2 regions of the Burkholderia sp. LMU1-1-1.1 genome follow, and region 2 is predicted to be linked to the other one. Evidence: predicted binding sites of a transcription regulator. Region 2 holds the regulator's gene; the other holds the start of a gene.
The links. The regulator sigma-54, encoded in region 2, starts transcription at its own class of promoters, with help from an activator protein. The targets are predictions, from matches to a motif close to TGGCANGNAANCTGCTTT.
Positions count from the first base shown of each region.

Region 1: the regulator sigma-54 is predicted to act here: its motif matches at 7,573-7,590, upstream of adh (aldehyde dehydrogenase).

Region 1 is NZ_JBEGHG010000027.1:3,059-13,633, forward strand. It holds gene MRBLMU1_RS21335 (FAD:protein FMN transferase) at 1-334, opposite strand, end outside; gene MRBLMU1_RS21340 (4Fe-4S binding protein) at 331-2,460, opposite strand; gene MRBLMU1_RS21345 (porin) at 2,460-3,617, opposite strand; gene MRBLMU1_RS21350 (PQQ-dependent methanol/ethanol family dehydrogenase) at 3,821-5,563, opposite strand; gene MRBLMU1_RS21355 (DUF779 domain-containing protein) at 5,603-5,977, opposite strand; gene adh (aldehyde dehydrogenase) at 5,980-7,500, opposite strand; gene MRBLMU1_RS21365 (beta-propeller fold lactonase family protein) at 7,706-8,650, opposite strand; gene MRBLMU1_RS21370 (TonB-dependent receptor family protein) at 8,767-10,575, shown strand, end outside.
Region 2 is NZ_JBEGHG010000086.1:55,820-66,394, forward strand. It holds gene lptA (lipopolysaccharide transport periplasmic protein LptA) at 1-464, shown strand, start outside; gene lptB (LPS export ABC transporter ATP-binding protein) at 467-1,219, shown strand; gene MRBLMU1_RS31545 (RNA polymerase factor sigma-54) at 1,229-2,710, shown strand; gene hpf (ribosome hibernation-promoting factor, HPF/YfiA family) at 2,786-3,145, shown strand; gene MRBLMU1_RS31555 (enoyl-CoA hydratase/isomerase family protein) at 3,312-4,394, shown strand; gene rapZ (RNase adapter RapZ) at 4,465-5,325, opposite strand; gene hprK (HPr(Ser) kinase/phosphatase) at 5,327-6,262, opposite strand; gene MRBLMU1_RS31570 (PTS sugar transporter subunit IIA) at 6,371-6,853, opposite strand; gene queF (NADPH-dependent 7-cyano-7-deazaguanine reductase QueF) at 7,159-7,992, opposite strand; gene ilvA (threonine ammonia-lyase, biosynthetic) at 8,189-9,724, opposite strand; gene MRBLMU1_RS31585 (YqaA family protein) at 10,016-10,507, shown strand.

The DNA of each region.
Region 1 (10,575 bases), on a different contig from region 2:
CGCCGCCGGTCAGCCGCGACAGCTCGGCGGCCTGCCCCAGCACCGCCAGCAGCCGCGGGTCGGGATGCGCCAGCACGCCGTCCCGGTTCAGCCGGTGCACCTGGCTGCCGGGGTGGTAAATGCTCATCAGCCGATCGATCTCGCACGCGGCCCGCAGGCCGTCGGCGATGGCGCGCGCCGCCAGCGCGGCGTCGGGATGCGCCACCGAGATGGAGATGGCGGTGCCGAAGGCGAGCGCCGCGCCGTGGTGCAAGGTGTCGTCCGTCGGCCACGCGCAGCCGGCCACGCCGGCCAGGGTGCCCACGGCGCTGGCGATGAAGGTTCGTCGTTTCATAGGCCGCTCCTCGCGGGATGTATCGGTATCGCGCGGCGGCGCTTGATTTCCACGATGCGCAATGCGCACAGCTCGTCGCTCTCGTAGACCACCACGCAATCCATGCACTGGAAGCACTCGTCGTAATCGACCTTGCCCGACGGTGCGATCGCCTGATAATCACAGCGGTGGCGGCAGGTCTGGCATGGCGCGCCGCACTCCTTGTGACGCGGTATCCAGTTCAGCAGGCGAAGCTTGCCCAGCAGCGCCAGCAAGGCGCCGAAGGGGCACAGGTAGCGGCAAAAGAACTTGTAGACCAAGCCGCTGGCCAGCAGCAGGCCCACCGCGTACGCGACATAGGGCCAGCCGCGCACGAAGTTCAGCGTGATGGCGGTCTTGAACGGCTCGAGCTCCACCAGCTTGTCGGTGACCGCGCTGGAAAGGAAGGCGCTGGCGACGATGCCGGCCAGCGCCACGTATTTGACGCGCTTGAGATGCGCGTCCAGCCGCGGTTTGATGCGCGGCCGCGGCACGTGCAGACGCCGCGCCAGCTTGCCGGTCAGCTCCTGCAGCGCGCCGAAGGGGCACAGCCAGCCGCAAAAAGTGCCGCGTCCCCAGATCAGCAGCGACACCGGCACGAATACCCACAGGGCCACCGTCATCGGATCGAACATCATGAACTCCAGGCCGCGGCGCGCCGTCAGCGCCTGGATCGCGCCGGTGAGGTTGACGATCGACAGCTGCCCCTGCGCGTAGTAGCCGATGAAACCGATCGTAAACAGCAGATAGGCGCGGCGGAACCAGTCGAAGCGGGCCGCGTGCGCCGTCAGGCGCTTGCGCATCGTCAGCGCGGCGGCCAGCACCAGCAGTCCGGCCGCCAGCGCGGCCAGCTCGAGGCGGCGTTCGCGCCAGACGCCCGGCCACGACTTGTCGCCGCCGTCGGCGGCGATCAACAGGTCGGCCGGCAGTTGATAGCGGATCGACAGCGTGCGGGTGATGCGCTCCGGGTAGACGATGCCCTTGTTGCGGGTGATCGGCAACGCCAGCTCGAACGGCGCCCCGGGATCCAGGCCGGCCTGGCCGATGACGCGCAGGATGATGACATTGTCGGCCGCCAGCGGCACCGCCAGCCGCACGTCCAGATCGAGGTCGCGCATATCGATGGGCAGCTTATCCTGCCGCAGCAGGATGCGCTCCGGTACGCTGCCGCGCACGAAGTCCTCGCCGGTGACGCTGTAACGCCCGGAGGAGATGACGATCAACGCGTGGTCGCCCGGCTCGAGGCGCCCGCGCAGCTTGTCCCAGCCGGCCGCCGTCAACAGGTTGCGGCCGATCGACGGCACCGACACGCAGGCCACGTACAGATCGATGAAGCTGTCGTCCGGACGGGCCAGCGCTTCGGCGTCGAGGCCGGCGCCGACGCCGCCGGCGAACAGCTGTTCGACCTCGCGGTTGCTCACGCGCAGACGCCGCAGCAACCCCGCACCGAGCATCCGCTCCACATCCATCGGCCGGAACACGTCCTGGCGCACGCGCGCGATCTGGTCCGGATCGCGCCCGCCGGCCAGGCCGAGCTTCTTGCGCGAGACTTTTAGCGCCGCCGCCAGCACGCTCTGGTTGATGATGCGCACCGACGCCGTCGCCTTGGAGACGCCGTCGATGTAGGCGTGCGCGGCATCCGGATGGCGCGCGCGGCGCACGCCGGTCTCGATGCTGATGGCCTGCCTCAGCGACAGCCCCTTGTACTGCGCGACGAACTGGCGCAGCGGCGCCTCGCCCAGGCCGTCGAGGAATACCGGCTCGTGATGCGACAGCACCTCGACGCCGAGGAAGCCGCCGCCGGCGTCGATGGCCACAATCAGGTTCAGCGGCACGCCCGCAAATCCGGGGATGGGCGCCAGGTCGATCGACTCGAACACGTAGCCCACCAGCTCCGTGGCCGTGGCGTTCTGGCGGAACAGGGGCCACACCGGCAGCTCGGCATCGCGCTCGCCCACCATCCACGGCGCGGGGAAGCGCTTGACCACATCGGCGCGCGCGAGCACGCCGGCGCGCGACGGCGTGGCGCCAAGCGCCAGCGCCAGCAAGCCGGCCAGCGCGCAAAGAAGGCAGCACAGCGCGCGCCGCCACTTCGAGGCGCGCGTCATCAGAAGAAGATGATGCCGCCCAGCGAGGCGCCGTTCATCCTGGCCTCGGCGCCGGTGAACGCCTTGGAACGGGTCTGGCCCACTTCGCCCACCAACGTGATCGCGCTGGTCAGCGACCAGTACACGCCGCCGGTCAGGTTGGCGTTGGACTTCAGGCCGAACGTGCCGGCGGTGTCGTCGTCGTTGCGGCTGATGCCGTAGCTCAGGCCAAGCTTGACCTTGTCCGCCGGCTTGTACGTCGCCTGCACGAAGTAGGCCTTGGACCTGGTGTCGCCCTGGTCGGCGTCGGACAGGATGCCGAGCCCCCTGCCGCCCTGGAAGTTGGCCAGCACGCCCAGCGCGCCGGCCTGGTACGACGCACCGGCCTCCACGCCCGCCATCGTGAAGTCGCGCACGCCGGGCGCGGTGGCGCTGAACTTTTGCGACTTCGCGCCCAGCCAGGTCTTGAAGCCGTCGGCGGCGTAGCTGACCTGCGCCTGGAACTGCGGACTGGTTTTCGCCGTGTACACCGGCGCCGCCACGATCGGCGTGTCGGCCACGGGGCTGACCAGCGCCGCGTCGAGGCCGAAGCCGCCAAGCGACGACTTCGGCGCGCTGTAGGCGATCTGTCCATAGTAGCCCACGTAGCTGTAGCCGGCGCCGATGTGGCCCAGCGTGACGCGTCCGCGCTGGGTGGCCTGCACCGGCGCGCCTGTGCCGATCAGCGTCATGTCGGCGAAGATTGCCGTGGCGCCGAAGATGCCGTTGTCGCGTCCCAGTTTGACGGTGCCCATGCGGTCGTTACCGAAGGTGAAGTAGGCCTGGCGCACGTCGACGCCGCTGTTGACGGCGATCGCGCTGTCGGTGGCGGTGGCGTTGTAGATGCCGATCAGCGCCTTGACGTCGTAGTCGCCCTGGCGCGACGTGGCCGACGTCACCAGCCCGTTCGGCAGCAGGCCGTTGCCGATGGTGGTGCGGTCCTTCTCGCCGCCGCAGCCGACCGCCTTGCCGCCCAGCGCCAGCCCGCCGACCGCGTCGCCGCTACACGACACCTGCGTGTAGTAGGCGTTGACGATGCCGCCCAGCGAGACGTTCCAGTCGCCGGCCTTGAAATCGGCCGCCCGCGCGCCCTGCGTCGCGGCGATGGCCAGCGCGCCCAGCATCACTACTGTCTTCATTTTTCGATCTCCCGTTATTGTTGTGCACATCGAACGATGTAAGCCTGTCATGGCAATTCGCGTGCCCACGCGCCGCCACGGGCGGCGCGGCGCCCCGCGCGCGCCTCCTGTGCCGGATCGGATCAATCGCGGTGTGACACTGTTCAGAAGTAGACCGAAAAAAAAAGGGCGGCCGAAGCCGCCCGAAAATTACAGGAACCGTGTTATTTGGAGGAGAGCTTGAACACCCACACCGAGCCGCCCTGCTCCAGGAAATTGACCTTCTTGGCCACCTCGCCGCCCCACAGCGGCACCGCGCCGCCCCAGCCGGAAACGACAGCCACGTATTGCGTATCGCCGTCCTGCCAGGTGACCGGCGGCGCCACCACGCCGGAGCCGGTCTGGAACTTCCACAGCTCTTTGCCCGACTTGGCGTCGAGCGCCTTGAGGTAGCCCTCCGGCGTGCCGTAGAACACCAGCCCGCCGGCGGTGGTCATCACGCCGCCCCACAGCGGCGCCGTGTTCTTGACCTCCCAGACGATCTTGCCGGACTTCGGATCGATCGCGCGCAGCGCGCCGATATAGTCGTCGAACAGGGGCCGGATGGTGAAGCCGGCGCCGAGGTAGGCCCCGCCCTTCTTGTAGCTGATCGGCTCGTTCCAGATGTCCATGCCCCACTCGTTGGCGGGCACGTAGAACAAGCCTGTCTGCTGGCTGTACGCCATTGGCATCTGGTTCTTCGCGCCGAGGAAGGCGGGCGCCGCGAACACCGTGCCGCCCTTCTTGCCCTCCTCGCCCTTGGTCGGATCGCCCGGGCGGTTGGCCGCGATGAAGTTCGGCCGGCCGGTCTTCAGGTCGATGCCCGACGCCCAGGTGATCTTCTTGACGAACGGGAAGGCGTTGTGCAGCTTGCCGGTGCTGGCGTCGTTCACGTAGAAGAAACCGTTGCGGTCGGCCTTGCCGCCGAACCGCTTGCCGTCCATGTCGAAGGTGACGAATTCATTGGCGCCGTCGAAGTCCCACGAATCGTTGGGGGTGTTCTGGTAGGCCCACTTGATCTGGCCGGTCTTCACATCCAACGCCACGGTGGACGACGAGTACAGGTTGTCCCCGGGGCGTAGATGGCTGTTCCACGGCGCCGGATTGCCGGTGCCGAAGTAGGCCAGGCCGGTCTTGGCATCGTAGGTCCCGCCCATCCAGGTCGAGGCGCCGCCGGTCTTCCACAGCTCCCCCGGCCAGGTCTTGTTCAAGGTGCCGGTGACGTCGTTGTCGCTTTCCTTGCCGTCCTTGTCGTAGCGGTGGCCCATATGGCCCTCGACGGTGGGACGGGTCCATAGCAGATCGCCGGTCAGCGGATTGCGCGCCTCGACCCGGCCGACGACGCCGAACTCGCCGCCGGAGACGCCCGTCAGCAGCACGCCGTCGGCGATCAACGGCGCGGCCGTCATCGAATAGCCGGCGGCATAGTCGTCGACCTTCTCCTTCCAGACGATCTTGCCGGTGTCCTGGTCGAGCGCCACGAGCTGCGCGTCGAGCGTGCCGAAGATGACCAGGTTGCCGTACAACGCGGCGCCGCGGTTGACCACGTCGCAGCACGGCATGATGCCGTCGGGCAGGCGGTGCTCGTACTTCCACAGCTTGGCGCCGGTTTTCAGATCGATCGCGAAGATGCGCGAATACGACGCGGTGACGAACATCTTGCCCTTGTAGATCAGCGGCTGCGACTCCTGGCCGCGCTGCTTTTCGCCGCCGAACGAGAACGACCACGCCGGCACCAGCTTGGCGACGGTCTTGGTGTTCACCTGCGCCAGCGGCGAGTAGCGCTGGCCCTCCGAACCCAGGCCGAACGACAGCACGCTGTCGGTGCTGGTGGCCGCGTTCTTGAGCATGGCCGTGGTGACATCGGCCGCCTGCGCCAGCGTCAGGATCGAGATCCCCGCCAACGATGCGATGACTAATTTTTGCACAATCTTCTCCGGTTATTATGATTTTTATCTGCCGCCGCGTTACCGCGCCGGCGGTGGCAGGGCCGCCAGCTCCTCGTCGCTGAACAGGCGCGAACGGGTCAGGAAGCGCCGGCCGGTGCCGTTGTCGAGCGAGAACATGCCGCCGTTGCCGTCGACCACGTCGATGATCAACTGCGTGTGTTCCCAATACTCGAACTGCTCGCGCCCCATGTAGAACGGCGTCCCGTCCAGGTTGCCGAGATAGACATCGGTGTCGCTGATATCGAACTCGCCCGCCGGATAGCACATCGGCGCGCTGCCGTCGCAGCAGCCGCCCGACTGGAAGAACAGCAGCGGACCGTGGCGGCGGCGCAGCCCGGCGAGCATGTCGAGCGCCGCCGGGGTCGCCGTGACGCGGGGGATCGCGGCGGGCATGGCTAGAAGAAGCCGAGCGCGTTCGGGCTGTAGCTGACCAACAGGTTCTTGGTCTGCTGGTAGTGGTCGAGCATCATCTTGTGGTTCTCGCGGCCGATGCCCGACTGCTTGTAGCCGCCGAACGCGGCGTGCGCCGGATACAGGTGGTAGCAGTTGGTCCAGACGCGGCCGGCCTGGATGGCGCGGCCGACGCGGAAGGCGCGCGAGCCGTCGCGCGTCCACAGGCCGGCGCCCAGGCCGTACAGCGTGTCGTTGGCGATGCGCAGCGCGTCCGCCTCGTCCTTGAAGGTGGTCACCGACACCACCGGCCCGAAGATCTCCTCCTGGAAGATGCGCATCTTGTTGTCGCCCTTGAAGACGGTGGGGCGCACGTAGTAGCCGTCCTTCAAGTCGCCGCCCTGCACATTGCGTTCGCCGCCGGCCAGCAGCTGCGCGCCCTCCTGCTTGCCGATGTCGATGTACGACATGATCTTCTCGAGCTGCTCGTTCGACGCCTGCGCGCCGAGCATGGTGCCGGCGTCGAGCGGGTTGCCCTGCTTGATCGCGGCCACGCGCGCCAGCGCGCGCTCGATGAATTTTTCGTAGATCGATTCCTGGATAAGCACCCGCGACGGACAGGTGCACACCTCGCCCTGGTTCAGCGCGAACATCGCGAAGCCCTCCAGGCACTTGTCGAAGAAGGCGTCGTCGGCGTCCATCACGTCCTCGAAGAAGATGTTGGGCGACTTGCCGCCCAGTTCCAGCGTGACCGGGATCAGGTTCTGCGCGGCGTACTGCATGATCAGGCGCCCGGTGCCGGTCTCGCCGGTGAAGGCGATCTTGGCGATGCGCTTGTTCGACGCCAGCGGCTTGCCCGCCTCCAGGCCGTAGCCGTTGACCACATTGAGCACGCCCGGCGGCAGCAGGTCGCCGATCACCTCCAGCAGCACCATGATCGAGGCGGGGGTCTGCTCGGCGGGCTTGAGCACCACGCAGTTGCCGGCGGCCAGCGCCGGCGCCAGCTTCCACACCGCCATCAGGATCGGGAAGTTCCACGGGATGATCTGGCCGACCACGCCGAGCGGCTCGTGGAAGTGGTAGGCGTAGGTCTCGGCGTCGATCTGCGCCACCGAGCCCTCCTGGGCGCGGATGCAGCCGGCGAAATAGCGGAAATGGTCGACCGCCAGCGGGATGTCGGCGGCGGTGGTCTCGCGGATAGGCTTGCCGTTGTCGATGGTCTCGGCGGTGGCGATCAGCGCCAGGTTGGCTTCGATGCGGTCGGCGATCTTGTTAAGGATGTTGGCGCGCTCGGTCTGCGAGGTCTTGCCCCACGCGTCCTTGGCCGCGTGGGCGGCGTCCAGCGCCAGCTCCACGTCCTCGGCGGTGGAGCGCGCCACCTCGCAGAACACCTGGCCGGTGATCGGCGTGATGTTGCCGAAGTACTGGCCCTTGACCGGGGCGACGAATTTGCCGCCGATGTAATTGTCGTAGCGCGCCTTGAATGGGTTGGCTACGCCTAGTTTGCTGATGTCTGCGAGATCCATGTCGTCCTCTTTCTGCTGTGGTTATGAGGCCGCTCCGTGGCGGAGCGGCGGTCGCTGGTGCGTAGACTCTTTTTCGCAAGCACCGTGCCAGCACCGTCGTGGCCCGCGCGGAGAGGGGAAAGCCCGGCCGGCGGGGCATTGCGCGCCGCGCCGGCTGTTCATATTTGGAACAGGTGTCATCCTATGGAGCAGCGCGGCCGGCGGCTCAGCGGATCACCACCCCCCAGGGCAGTTCGCCGACGGCGACGTCTGCGCGCCTGGCCGCGGCGGCCGTATCGATGACCGAAACGCTGTCGGAGCGGCCGTTGGCGACATACAGCTTGGCGCCGTCCGGCGTCAGCGCCATGTTCCACGGGCGCTTGCCGACGGCGATGGTCGCCACTACCGTGTTGCTAGCGGTGTCGATCGCCATCACGCTGGCGTCGATGCCGTTCGAGACGTAGACCCGGCTGCCGTCGGGATGGACGGCGATGCCGTTGGCGTTGCGCCCGGCCGGCACCCGCGCCACCGCCGCCAGCGTCGCCATGTCGATCACGTAGACCGCGTTGGCCAGCTCGCAGGCCACATAGGCGCGGGCGCCGTCGGGGCTGAAGCCCATGCCGCGCGGGCGCAGGCCGACGGCGATCGAACCGCTCTGGCGGCGCGCCGCGACGTCGATCACGTCGACCTGCTCCGCCTCCTCGGCGCTGACCAGCAGCCAGCGGCCGTCCGGACTGAACACCGCGTGTTCGGGATTTTTCCCGCGCACTGGAATATCGGCCAGCACCCTGCCTTCGTGCGCGTCGATCAGCGCGACGCTGTTGCCCTCCTCTACCGCGACGGCGACGTAGCGGCCGTCCGCCGAGGCGCCCACGCCCTCGGGTGACTTGCCAAGCGCGATCGACCGCGTCACCGCGCCGCTGGCGGCGTCGATCACCAGCAGCGCGCCGGCGGCGGCGTCGGTGACGAACAGCCGCGCGCCACGCGGATCGGCGGCGATGCCGCGCGGCCGCTTGCCGGCGGGGATCTGGCGCAGCACGGTGTCGCTGGCGGTGTCGATGACGCTGATGGAACCGGATTTCTCGTTCGGCACATAGGCCAGCGGCGCGGCAAAGGCCGGCGCGGCCAGCAGCGCGACGACGAGGCGGGAGAGCAAGCGCAGGTTGTTCATAAAATCGCCTTTCAGGGTAAATGCGGTTACGGTTGCAAGCGTCGTGCCACAAACACCGGATGGCAGGTATATTGCTTACCGGTCGTCATTACAACGACCAAAAACACGGAGACAACATGAAGCAAGCCTTTTTCCCCCTCAACGCGGTGGCGGCGTTGTTCGCCCTCGGCGGCGGCGCCATGGCGGCCGACCTGGCCGAGGTGCCGGCCGACGTGGTGGTGGTCAGCGCCACCCGCGTGGGCCACACGGTGTTCGACATGCCCGCCTCGGTCGACGTGCTGGACGCCGCGCGCATCCGCGACGGCCAGGCGCGCGTCAACGCCAGCGAGGCATTGGCGGCGGTGCCGGGCCTGGTGGCGCAAAACCGCCAGAACTACGCCCAGGACCTGCAGATCTCCTCGCGCGGCTTTGGCGCCCGCTCGGCCTTCGGGGTGCGCGGCGTGCGCTTGATCGCCGACGGCATCCCGGCCAGCATGCCGGACGGCCAGGGCCAGGCGGCCACCTTCAATCTGGACATGGCCGAGCGCATCGAAGTGCTGCGCGGGCCGTTCTCCGCTCTGTACGGCAACCACTCCGGCGGCGTGATCCAGATGTTCACGCGCGACGGCGAGGGTGCGCCGGCGATCGAGACCACGCTCACCGCCGGCAGCTACGGCAGCCGCAAGGCCGACCTGAACGCGCAGGGCAAGCAGGCCGGCATCGGCTATGTGCTCGACGCCTCGCGCTTCGAGACCGACGGCTACCGCGCCCACAGCGCCGCGACCCGCGACCAGGCGTTCGCCAAACTGACCCTGACGCCGCTGGCGGGGGCCAGCCTGACCATCGTCGCCAGCGCGCTGCGCCAGGACGACACCCAGGACGCGCTCGGCGTCAGCTGGGCCACCTACCTGCGCGACCCGCGCGCCGGCGAAACCGACGCCGCCGACCCGCAAAGCCCGAAGCGCACCCTGGCCGACCGCTACGACACCCGCAAGAGCATCGACCACCAGCAGATCGGCGCCAGCTGGGAGCAGCGCTTCGGCGAGGACCGCCTGCGCGCGACCGTCTATGGCGGCAACCGCGGCGTGATCCAGTACCAGGCGTTTTCCAAAGCCTTCCAGGCGCCGGCCAGCCACTCGGGCGGCGTGGTCGATTTCGAGCGCGACTTTTACGGCGCGGACCTGAACTGGCTGCACGTCAGCCAGCTGGCGGGCGGAAAGCTCGGCACCACGGTCGGCCTGGAATACGGCCGCTCCAGCGACGCGCGCCAGGGCTTCGAGAACTTCATCGGTACGCGCTTCGGCGTCAAGGGCGCGCTGCGGCGAGACGAGACCGACAAGGTCACCAGCGTCGATCCCTACGTTCAGGCGGAATGGGAGGCCGGCGCCTGGATGCTGAGCGCGGGCCTGCGCCACAGCACCGTGAAAATCTCGGTGGACGACCATTTCCGCGGCAACGGCGACGATAGCGGCAGCCTCGATTTCAGCCACACCACACCGGTGCTGGGCGTGCTGTATAAACTGGCGCCGACGCTGAACGTCTACGCCAGCTCCGCGCGCGGCTTCGAGACGCCGACTCTCAACGAGCTGTTTTACTCGGGCGGAGGCGGCGGCTTCAACTTCCGGCTGCGGGCGGCGCAAAGCACGCACCTGGAGGCCGGCGTCAAGGCCCGGCTGAACACCGGCACGCGGATCAACGCCGCCGTGTTCCAGGTCCGCACCCGCGACGAGCTGGTGGTCGACAGCAGCGGTGGCGGACGCACCAGCTACCGCAACGCCGGCCGCACGCTGCGCCAGGGGTTCGAGCTGTCGCTCGACAGCGCGTGGCGCCACGGCCTGAGCACGCGCGTGGCGTTGACCACCCTGCGCGCCGTCTACGACGAGGCCTTCGGTGTGGTCCTGCAAGGCAGCCGGCTGCCCGGCGTCCCCAACGCCAACGCCTACGCC
Region 2 (10,575 bases):
ACGACGTCAAGCAGATCAAGACCTTCACCGGCAACGTCGTGCTGACCCGCGGCACTTTGCTGATGAAGTCGCCGAAGGCGGTGGTCACCGAAGATCCGGAAGGCTACCAGCTCGTGGTGCTGACCGGCGCGCCGGGCGTGCAGGCGACGTTCCGCCAAAAGCTCGACGGCGCCGGCGACCAGTGGGTCGAGGGCCGCGCCGACCGCATCGAATACGACGGCAAGACCGAGCTGGTCAAGCTGTTCTCGAAGGCGCAGATCAAGAAGCTGGAGGGCAGCAAGAACGCCAGCCAGGTCGACGGCGAGTTCATCTCCTATGACAGCCGGCGCGAATTCTTCGCCGTGAAAAACACCGCCACCGGCGAAAGCAAACCGGGCGGCGGCCGCAGCACCATGGTGATCCAGCCGTCGAACAAGCAGGCGCCCGCGCCCGCTCCCGCCACCAATCCAGCGGCGGGGAAATAAGCATGGAGCCAACATGCGGTAGCACCCTGATCGTGCGCGGCCTGCAAAAGACCTACGGCAAGCGCCAGGTCGTGCATGACGTCTCGCTGCAGGTCGAATGCGGCGAAGTGGTCGGCCTGCTCGGCCCCAACGGCGCCGGCAAGACCACCTCGTTCTACATGATCGTCGGCCTGGTGCCGTCGGACGCCGGCACCATCGACATCAGCGGCGTCGACATCTCCTCGCTGCCGATCCACCGCCGGGCCTCGCTCGGCCTGTCCTACCTGCCACAGGAGGCTTCGGTGTTCCGCAAGCTGACCGTGGAAGAGAATATCCGCGCCGTCCTCGAAATCCAGAAAGTGGACGGCAAGCCTTTATCCAAGGCTGCCATTGATGAACGGCTCAATACCCTGCTGGCCGATTTGCAAATCGAAAAGCTGCGCGAAAACCAGGCGCTGTCGCTGTCCGGCGGCGAACGCCGCCGCGTGGAGATCGCCCGCGCGCTGGCCACCAACCCGCGCTTCGTGCTGCTTGACGAACCTTTCGCCGGGGTCGACCCGATTGCCGTCATTGAGATCCAGCGCATCGTGCGCTTCCTCAAGGAACGCAATATCGGCGTCCTCATTACCGATCACAATGTGCGCGAGACGCTGGGCATTTGCGACCGCGCATATATCATCAACCAGGGCTCGGTTCTGGCTTCAGGCCGGCCGGACGACATCATCGCCGACGAGTCGGTCCGCCGCGTGTACCTGGGTGAACACTTCCGGATGTAAATAGGCCCCATGAAACAGTCATTGCAACTGCGCACGTCGCAGCACCTCGCGCTGACACCCCAGCTGCAGCAGTCGATCCGTCTGCTGCAGCTGTCCACGCTGGAGCTGCACCAGGAGCTCGAGCAACTGCTCACCGACAACCCCCTGCTCGAGCGTCTGGACGACCCGCTCGACCGATCGCTGCGGCTGTTGTCCGACGGCGCCATCAGCCAGCAGGCGCCGTCCGGCGAGGCGCCGCCCGAAGGCCCGCCGGGCCAGCAGGACGCGCCGGCCGCCGCCGACGCCGACCCCTACGACGGCCCCGCCGCCGATACCGAAAGTACCAGCAGCGAGGCCGACGTCGACTGGAGCGACGCCGGCCGCAGCAAGGCCCCCGACGACGAGGACGCGCGTCCCCAACTGGAGGCCAACCACTGCACGCTGCGCGAGCATCTGATGGAGCAGATGCGGGTGACCGTGCTGGAGACGCGCGACCGCGCGCTGGTCGAGCTGATCATCGACGCGCTCGACGAGAACGGCTACCTGGAGGAGCCGCTGGAGGAGATCCACGCGCGCCTGCCGGAGGAACTGGAAGTCGACATCGACGAACTGCGCACCGCCTTGTCGATGCTGCAAAGCTTCGACCCGATGGGCGTGGGCGCGCGCAACGCCTCCGAATGCCTGGCGCTGCAGATCAAGCGCCTGCCGGGCATCGCGCTGGTGACGCGGCGCATGGCGCTGACCATCGTCGAGAACCATCTGACCTGGTTCGCCCAGCGCGATTTCAACAAGCTGAAAAAGGCGCTGGTGTGCGACGACGAGGACTTGCGCGAGGCGCAGGCCGTCATCCGCCTGTGCAATCCGCATCCGGGTTCGGCCTTCGCCTCGGACGTGTCCGACTACGTGGTGCCGGACGTGATCGTCAAGAAGGCGCGCAACGGCTGGCAGGTCAGCCTCAACAACGACGTCATGCCGCGCCTGCGGGTCAACGCCATGTACGCCAACCTGCTCAAGCAGGGCAAGGGCGAGGGCGCGATGGGCGCCCAGTTGCAGGAAGCCAAGTGGCTGATCAAGAATATGCGCCAGCGCTTCGACACCATCCTGCGCGTGGCGCAGGCGATAGTAGAAAGGCAAAAGAACTTTTTCTCGCACGGCGCGGTTGCCATGCGCCCCCTTGTGCTTCGCGAAATTGCTGATACACTGGGTTTACACGAGAGCACTATTTCTCGGGTGACGACTCAAAAGTACATGCTGACGCCGCACGGCATGTTTGAGTTGAAATATTTCTTTGGTAGCCACGTCGCCACCGAAGCGGGCGGTGAAGCAAGTTCGACGGCGATACGGGCACTCATCGTGCAATTGACAGGAGCTGAAGACCCTAAAAATCCTTTATCCGACAGTAAGATTGCGGACATGCTGGGGGAACAAGGCATGGTGATTGCGCGACGGACTGTTGCCAAATATCGCGAAGCGTTGAAAATCCCTCCCGTTAGTCTCCGCAAGTCTTTGTAGTTACTTGGTCACTGTGCGCCCGGCCGCAATGGGCGCGGCACTGACCGTAAGCGACATTTATCTTTAGGAGCGTGTATGAATCTGACCATCAGTGGACATCATCTCGAAGTGACCGCGGCCATCCGCGAATACGTACAGAGCAAACTGGAACGTGTCACTCGTCACTTCGATCAAGTTATTGATATTGCTGTCATCCTGACTGTAGATAACCTTAAAGAGAAATCCAAACGCCAGAAGGCTGAAATCAATCTGCGCATGTCGGGTAAAACCGTGTACGTGGAAAGCCTGTCGCAAGACCTGTACGCCGCGATCGACACCCTGGTCGACAAGCTCGACCGTCAGGTCATGAAATACAAATCCAAAGTTCAGCAGCACGGCCACGATGCGATCAAGCATCTCCCGGATAGCTACGAACCCGCTGCCGCCGCCCTATAACAACGGCCTCCGGCACCATCCAACAAAGGGCGCAAGGGCGCCCTTTTTTGTGTCCGCGTTTTATGTCCACCTCGATTCGATGAAAATAATTTATCCCGTTTCGGCGGCGACGCCGCGCGCGCGGAAGTGGCGGTAGAATAGGTTTTTCATCACGGGTCGCGACATCATGAGTGAATGGGTCCACACCAGCATCGTCAACGGCACCGGCTTCATCACCCTCGACCGGCCCCGGGCGTTGAACTCGCTGTCGTTGGAGATGCTGCGCGCCATCACGGCGGCGCTGCTGGCGTGGCGCGACGACTCCGATGTCGCCGCCGTCGTCATCCGTGGCAGCAGCGAAAAGGCTTTCTGCGCCGGCGGCGACATCCGTTTCTTCTACGACGCCGGCCGCGCCACGCCACAAACGGGCAGCGCGCCGATCGAGGATTTCTTCACCGAGGAGTACTCGCTCAACCATCTGGTGCACAGCTACCCCAAGCCCTACATCGCGCTGATGGATGGGGTGGTCATGGGCGGCGGCATGGGCATCGCGCAGAGCGGGCCGGACGGCCGGGTGCGCATCGTCACCGAGCGCACCAAGATGGCGATGCCGGAGGTGAACATCGGCCTGTTCCCGGATGTCGGCGGCAGCTATTTCCTGTCGCGCGCGCCGGGCGGCCTGGGCCGCTATCTCGGCGTGACCGGCGCGACGATAGGCGCGGCCGACGCGCTGTATGCCGGCCTGGCCGATCATTATGTGCCCGCGGACGAGCTGGAGCTGCTGTATGCGATCCTGGAGTCGACGCCCGGCGCGGAGTTGGTCGAGGCGATCGCGGCTTTTGCGGAGCCGTTCAGGGACGCGGTCGGGGTGGGCAAGCTGGAGGCGGAGCGTGGGGCCATCGACCGCCACTTCGGCGCCGGGTCGGTGCCGGCCATTGTCGCTTCGCTGGAGTCGGATACCAGCCCGTTCGCGCGGGCCACCGTGCGGACGATGGCGAGCCGGTCGCCGTTGATGATGAGCGTGACGCACGAGTTGATCGAGCGCGGGGCGGCGCTGGACATGGGCGGCTGCCTGCGCATGGAGCGCGCGCTGGTCAGGCGTGTGTTTGAACACGGCGAGGTCATCGAAGGCGTGCGCGCGCTCGTCATCGACAAGGACGGTGCGCCGAAATGGAATCCGCCGTCGTTGGAGCAGGTGACCGAGGAAATGGTGCGGCGCCTGTTCGAGCCCGTGTGGCCGGAATACGCCCACCCGCTGCGGCATCTTTGACCGCAAACCGGCAACGGTTTTGCGGCCCGCGCCGAAAAAAAACATCTCCGTGGTCGGCGGACGTTCTTGGCTACTGCTCCCTGTGCCGTAACACCACCCGCTCGTTCGGATGGAAATACGCGGCTAACTTTTCCGCCATATACACCGACCGGTGTTGTCCGCCGGTGCACCCCAGCGCCACCGTCAAATAACTGCGGTTATCGGTCTTGAAGAACGGCAGCCATTTCTCGATGAAGGCACGGATATCGCCCATCATCTCGATGGCGCTCGGCTGCGCGTCGAGGAAATCGATCACCGGCGCGTCGCGCCCGGTCAGCGGCCGCAACGTCAAATCGTAATACGGATTCGGCAGCGCGCGCACGTCGAACACGAAGTCCGCGTCCATCGGCACGCCCAGCTTGAAGGCGAACGATTCGAAGAACAAGGTCAGCGGCGCCCCCTCGCTGGCGACCAGATCCTTGACCCAGGCGCGCAGCTTGTTGGCGCTCAGTTCCGACGTGTCGACCACGTGGCCCAGCTGTTCGATGGCCGACAGCCGCTCGCGCTCTTCCATGATGCATTCGATCAAGGTGCGGCGCGCGGCCGGATTCTGCCCCGGACGCAACTCGTGCGACAGCGGGTGGCTGCGGCGCGTCTCCGAGAAGCGCGCCACCAGCGAGTGCGTGTTAGCGGTGAGGAACATGACCTTGACGTCGTGCCCCTCTTCGCGCAGCCGCTTGACGTCGGCCGGCAGCGAGGCCAGCGATTCGGCGCTGCGGGCGTCGACGGCCACCGCCAGCGCCTGCAAGCCTTCCTCGGCCAAGGTCGAAACCAGGTTCGACAGCAACGCCGGCGGCAGGTTGTCGACGCAATAGTGGCCGGTGTCTTCCAGCACGTTCAGGGCCACCGATTTGCCGGAGCCGGATATGCCTGTGATGAGGACGATGCGCATGTCAATCTCCGCTCATGGCTTGCCGCTGGCGCTCCATGAACTCCTGTAGTGTGTCGATGCCGCGCAATTGCAGTATCGTGTTGCGGACGGCGGCCTCCAGCAGCACCGCGATGTTGCGGCCGGCCGCCACGGGAATGACGACCTTGCGGATCGGCAGGCCCAGCACGTCCTCGGTCGGGAACTGGAACGGCAGCCGTTCCACTTCCTCCTCCAGCGCGCCGCGCCGCACCAGATGCACGATCAGTTTCAGGCGCATCTTGCGGCGCACCGCCGTCTCGCCGAAGATCGCCTTGATGTCCAGCAGGCCCAGCCCGCGCACTTCCAGCAGATTCTGCAGCAGGGCGGGGCAGCGGCCCTCGATCATGTTCGGCGCGATGCGCGAAAACTCCACCGCGTCGTCGGCCACCAGGCCGTGCGAGCGCGAAATCAGTTCCAGGCCCAGCTCGCTTTTGCCGAGGCCGGAGTCGCCGGTGATCAGCACGCCCACGCCGAGCACGTCCATGAAGACGCCGTGCATGATGATGCGTTGCGCCAGCTTCTTGGAAAGATACACGCGCAGGAAGTCGATCACCTGTGCGGCAGGTAACGGAGTGGAGAACAGCGGGATGTTTTTTTCGTCGCAGATGGCGAGGATGTCGGGCGGCGTTTCCAGGCCCTGGGCGATGATCAGCGCCGGCGGGCCGCCAGCGATCAGCTCGCCGATGACGTGGGCGCGCGTGAGCGCCTTCAGGCGCTGGTAGTAATTGATTTCCTGGTGCCCGAAGACCTGGATGCGGCCGGGGTGGATGGTGTTCAGGTGGCCGACCTGGTCGGCGGCGGAGGCCACGTCGCCGGAGATGAGGCGCTCGCCGCCGGGAAAGCCGGCGAACCAGCCGAGCTGCAAACTCTCGCGATTGTCGTCGTAAAGCCTTTGTATCGTCAGCGGCGTTTGCAGCATGGGGCGTCTTTATCTCAAGGTTGAACGGGGCCTGCGCCCTAAGTTTAACCTATTGTCCCGCCCCTCATGCTTGCAAGCCACTGATTGGCCACCTCGCGACGCGGTTTTTTAGCCGGCCGCCTGCAGGCTCGGCATCCAGTTGATGATGCGCGAGTGTACCGATTTCGGGTCCGGATCGGTGCTCAGCGCGGTGCGGAAGGCGTCGTCCGAGAACATCTCGGCGATCTCGGACAGGATCTCCAGGTGCTGCTGGGTGACGTGGTCCGGGATCAACAGGAAGAACAGCAGGTTGACCGGCTTGCCGTCGGGCGACTCGAACGGAATCGGCTCGGCCAGGCGGACGAAGGCCGCCAGCGGCGATTTCAGGCTCTTCATGCCCTTGATGCGGCCGTGCGGCACGGCCACGCCATGACCGAGCCCGGTGGAACCGAGGCGCTCGCGCGCGAACAGGTTGTCCGAGACGGTGGAGCGGGCGATACCGCAGTTGTTTTCGAAGATCAGGCCGGCTTGCTCGAATGCCCGCTTCTTGCTGGAGACTTCCAGGTCAAGCAGGACATTTTCGAGTGAGAGTATTTTGCTCAGGTTATTCATAAGACGATAAGAATGTTACGACGCACAAGGCGTGCCGCCGAATTATAGGCTTGTTTGTGCGCCATGTAACATGAATTCGCTCGCGCAGGCGTTGCTTTGATGTCAGGCCGCCGGCGCGCCGGGCCGCCAAAGGTGTTATCGAAAATGCACCGCAGAAAGCATTTGCTATTTATGCGCAAAAAAGTGTGAAAACGCCGGTTTTTCGCCGCAAACCGGCAAGGTTTTCCGATTTTTCGCGTTTTTCGGCGGATGCGCTCATTTCTTACGAAAGTCGCATCATTGGTCACATCATACGCCTGATTTTGCTATTGGCGTGCGCCCCGCAGGTTGGGCGGCTTCTGTGCCGTGCTGAAATTGCTGCGCCATGGATTGATGTCGAGTCCGCCGCGCCGGGTGTAGCGCGCGTACACCGCCAGCTGCTGCGGCGCGCATTGGCGCAGGATGTCGACGAAGATGCGCTCGACGCATTGTTCGTGGAATTCGTTGTGCTCGCGGAAACCGATCAGGTATTTCAATAAACTTTCCTGGTCGATTTGCGGGCCGGCGTAGTGGATCTGCACACTGGCCCAGTCGGGCTGGCCGGTGACCAGGCAGTTCGACTTGAGCAGGTGCGACACCAGCTTCTCCTCGACCGGCTCCTCGTCGTGCGCGGCCTTGAGGATCTCCGGCGACGGGCTGTAGTTGTCGACCTCGATGTCGAGGCGGTCCAGCAGCAGGCCGTCGAGTTCGCCCATCGAGATCATGCCGAATTCCTCCGGCTGGGTCAGCGAGATGTGGACGTTGGCGCCGGCCGCCTCGGTCAGGTCCTGTTGCAGCAGCGATTTGAGCGCCACCACGTTTTCCAGGCGGGTCTGGTTGAACGAATTGAGGTAGAGCTTGAACGATTTCGATTCGATGATGTTGGGCGAATCGGCCGGGAAGGTCACGCGCGCGATGGCCACCTGCGGCTTGCCGCGCTGGTTCAGCCAGGAGATCTCGTAGGCGTTCCAGATGTCGACGCCGAAGAAGGGCAGGGTGCCGTTCAGGCCCAGCTCGTCGCGCTTGCCCTGGCGCGGAATGGGGAACAGCAGCTCCGGCGCGTAATCGGTGCGGTAGGCGGAGGTTTTTCCCAGCGGGGACAGGTCGACGGAGTTGGTCATGGCGGGCTTTGAATCGGTAAAGGTGAAATGGTAGCGTACTTCGCCGCAAAGTGTCTCGGCCTCGATGATCCCGGCTGATCACGTAGGGCGGATTAGGCGGCACGCGTAATCCGCCAATGCGTGCGCCGTCGAAACGCAAACATGGCCGATTACGCTGCGCTAATCCGCCCTACGTGGTTCAGAAGACGCTTACTCTTCAGCCCAGGAACAGCTTGTAGACCGGATTGGCGCTCTCGTCCCAGTAACGGTAGCCGAGCGTGGTGAGGAATTGCGCGAACGCGCCCATCTCCTCGGACGGCACCTGCAGCCCGATCAGGATGCGGCCGACGTCGCCGCCCTGGCTGCGGTAGTGGCACAGCGAGATGTTCCAGTTCGGCGCCATGCTGTCGAGGAAGCGCATCAGCGCGCCCGGGCGCTCCGGGAACTCGAAGCGGTACAGCAGTTCGTCCTTGGCCAGCCCGCTCTTGCCGCCGACCAGGTGGCGGATGTGGGCCTTGGCCAGCTCGTCGTGGGTCAGGTCCAGCGTCCGGAAATCGTGCTCCTCGAACTTGCGCGCCAGCGCGCCGGACTCGCCGCGGTCGGCGATCTGCACGCCGACGAACACGTGCGCCTCGTCCTTGTCGCTGATGCGGTAGTTGAATTCGGTCACGTTGCGCGGCCCCACCAGCGAGCAGAAGCGCTTGAAGCTGCCGCGCTGCTCGGGCAAGGTGACGGCGAACACGGCCTCGCGCGCCTCGCCCAGTTCGGCGCGCTCGGCGACGAAGCGCAGACGGTCGAAGTTCATGTTGGCGCCGCAGGCGATGGTGATCAGGGTCTCGTTCTTGATCGGGTCCTTGGTCATGGCCGCGCGCTCGATGTAGGCCTTGGCGCCGGCGATGGCCAGCGCGCCGGCCGGCTCCAGGATGCTGCGGGTGTCGGTGAACACGTCTTTGATGGCGGCGCTGATGGCGTCGGTGTCGACGATGATGATGTCGTCGACCAGTTCGCGCGCGATGCGGAAGGTTTCCTCGCCGACCAGGCGCACGGCGGTGCCGTCGGAGAACAGGCCGACATCGGCCAGGGTGACGCGCTCGCCGGCCTTGATGCTGCGCGCCATCGCGTCCGAATCGATGGTCTGCACGCCGATGATCTTGATGTCCGGGCGGATCGCCTTGACGTACGACGCCACGCCCGCGATCAGGCCGCCGCCGCCGATGGCGACGAAGATGGCGTGGATGGGGCCGGAATGCTGGCGCAGGATCTCCATGCCGATGGTGCCCTGGCCGGCGATGACGTCGGGATCGTCGAACGGATGGACGAAGGTCAGCTTCTGTTCCTGTTCCAAGGTCAGCGCGTGGTTATAGGCATCGGTGTAGGACTCGCCGTGCAGCACCACCTCCACATCCGAGCCGCCGCGCGCCTTGACGGCGTCGATCTTCACTTGCGGCGTGGTGGTCGGCATGACGATCAGCGCGCGGCAGCCCAGCTTGGCCGCCGACAGCGCCACGCCCTGGGCGTGGTTGCCGGCCGAGGCGCAAATGACGCCGCGCTTGCGCTGGGCGTCGCTCAGGTGGGCCATCTTGTTGTAGGCGCCGCGAATCTTGAAGCTGAACACGCTCTGCATGTCCTCGCGCTTGAAATAAATTCGGTTCTCGTAGCGCTGCGACAGGGTCGGCGCGAGTTCCAGCGGGGTTTCATCAGCGACGTCATAGACGCGCGCGGTCAGGATTTTCTTCAGATAGTCGATAGTCATAGTCTGCAAACAGTGATTCCAGAGGGCCGGAGCCAAAAAACCCTCGGGGGTCAAGTCTGACATTCGGACACGAGCTGTGCCGTAATAGCGGCTACGGCACAGCTCGTGTCCGAATGTCAGACTTGACCCCGCTGGGGCGGGGGCTCCGCAGTTGTTCGATGCTAACTATCCGGCGGGTGACCGGGTCGGGCAGGGGCGCGGGTCGGATGCCGGTGGGCAAGGACCGGGCTGTTCAATCGTGCGGTGTGCGGATCATTATAATGGACACCTTTCGTCCCGCTAAAGAAACCGATGATCGAATCTGCAATCGCCTGGCTGCTCAATGTGCTCGCGGCGCCGGAAGTGGGCCTGACATCAGTGTTCATCATCAGTTTCGTCTCCGCCACCCTGGTGCCGCTGGGCTCGGAGCCGGCGGTGTTTGCCGTCATTAAGGCCAACCCGGAGCTGTTCTGGAGCGCCATCGGCGTGGCCACCGTCGGCAATACGCTGGGCGGGGCGGTCGATTACTGGATCGGCTACCAGGCCAAGACCACCTTTGCCAAGGAGCGCAAGAGCCGCTGGTTCCATTGGCTGGAGCGCTACGGCGCCAAGACCATGCTGCTGGCCTGGCTGCCCGGCATCGGCGATCCGCTGTGCACCCTGGGCGGCTGGCTCAAGCTGCCTTTCTGGCCCAGCCTGGCCTATATGGCCGTCGGCAAACTGCTGCGCTACCTGACCATGACCACCTTGTTGTTGTATGTGCCGGACGGCGTCTGGCACCGGATCGGGCAAATGCTGGGCTAATCTGGTGCAATTGATCGTATTGCCGGATGCGCAGGATTCGGAATTTCGTTCAGTTTCCGGCGGAAAAG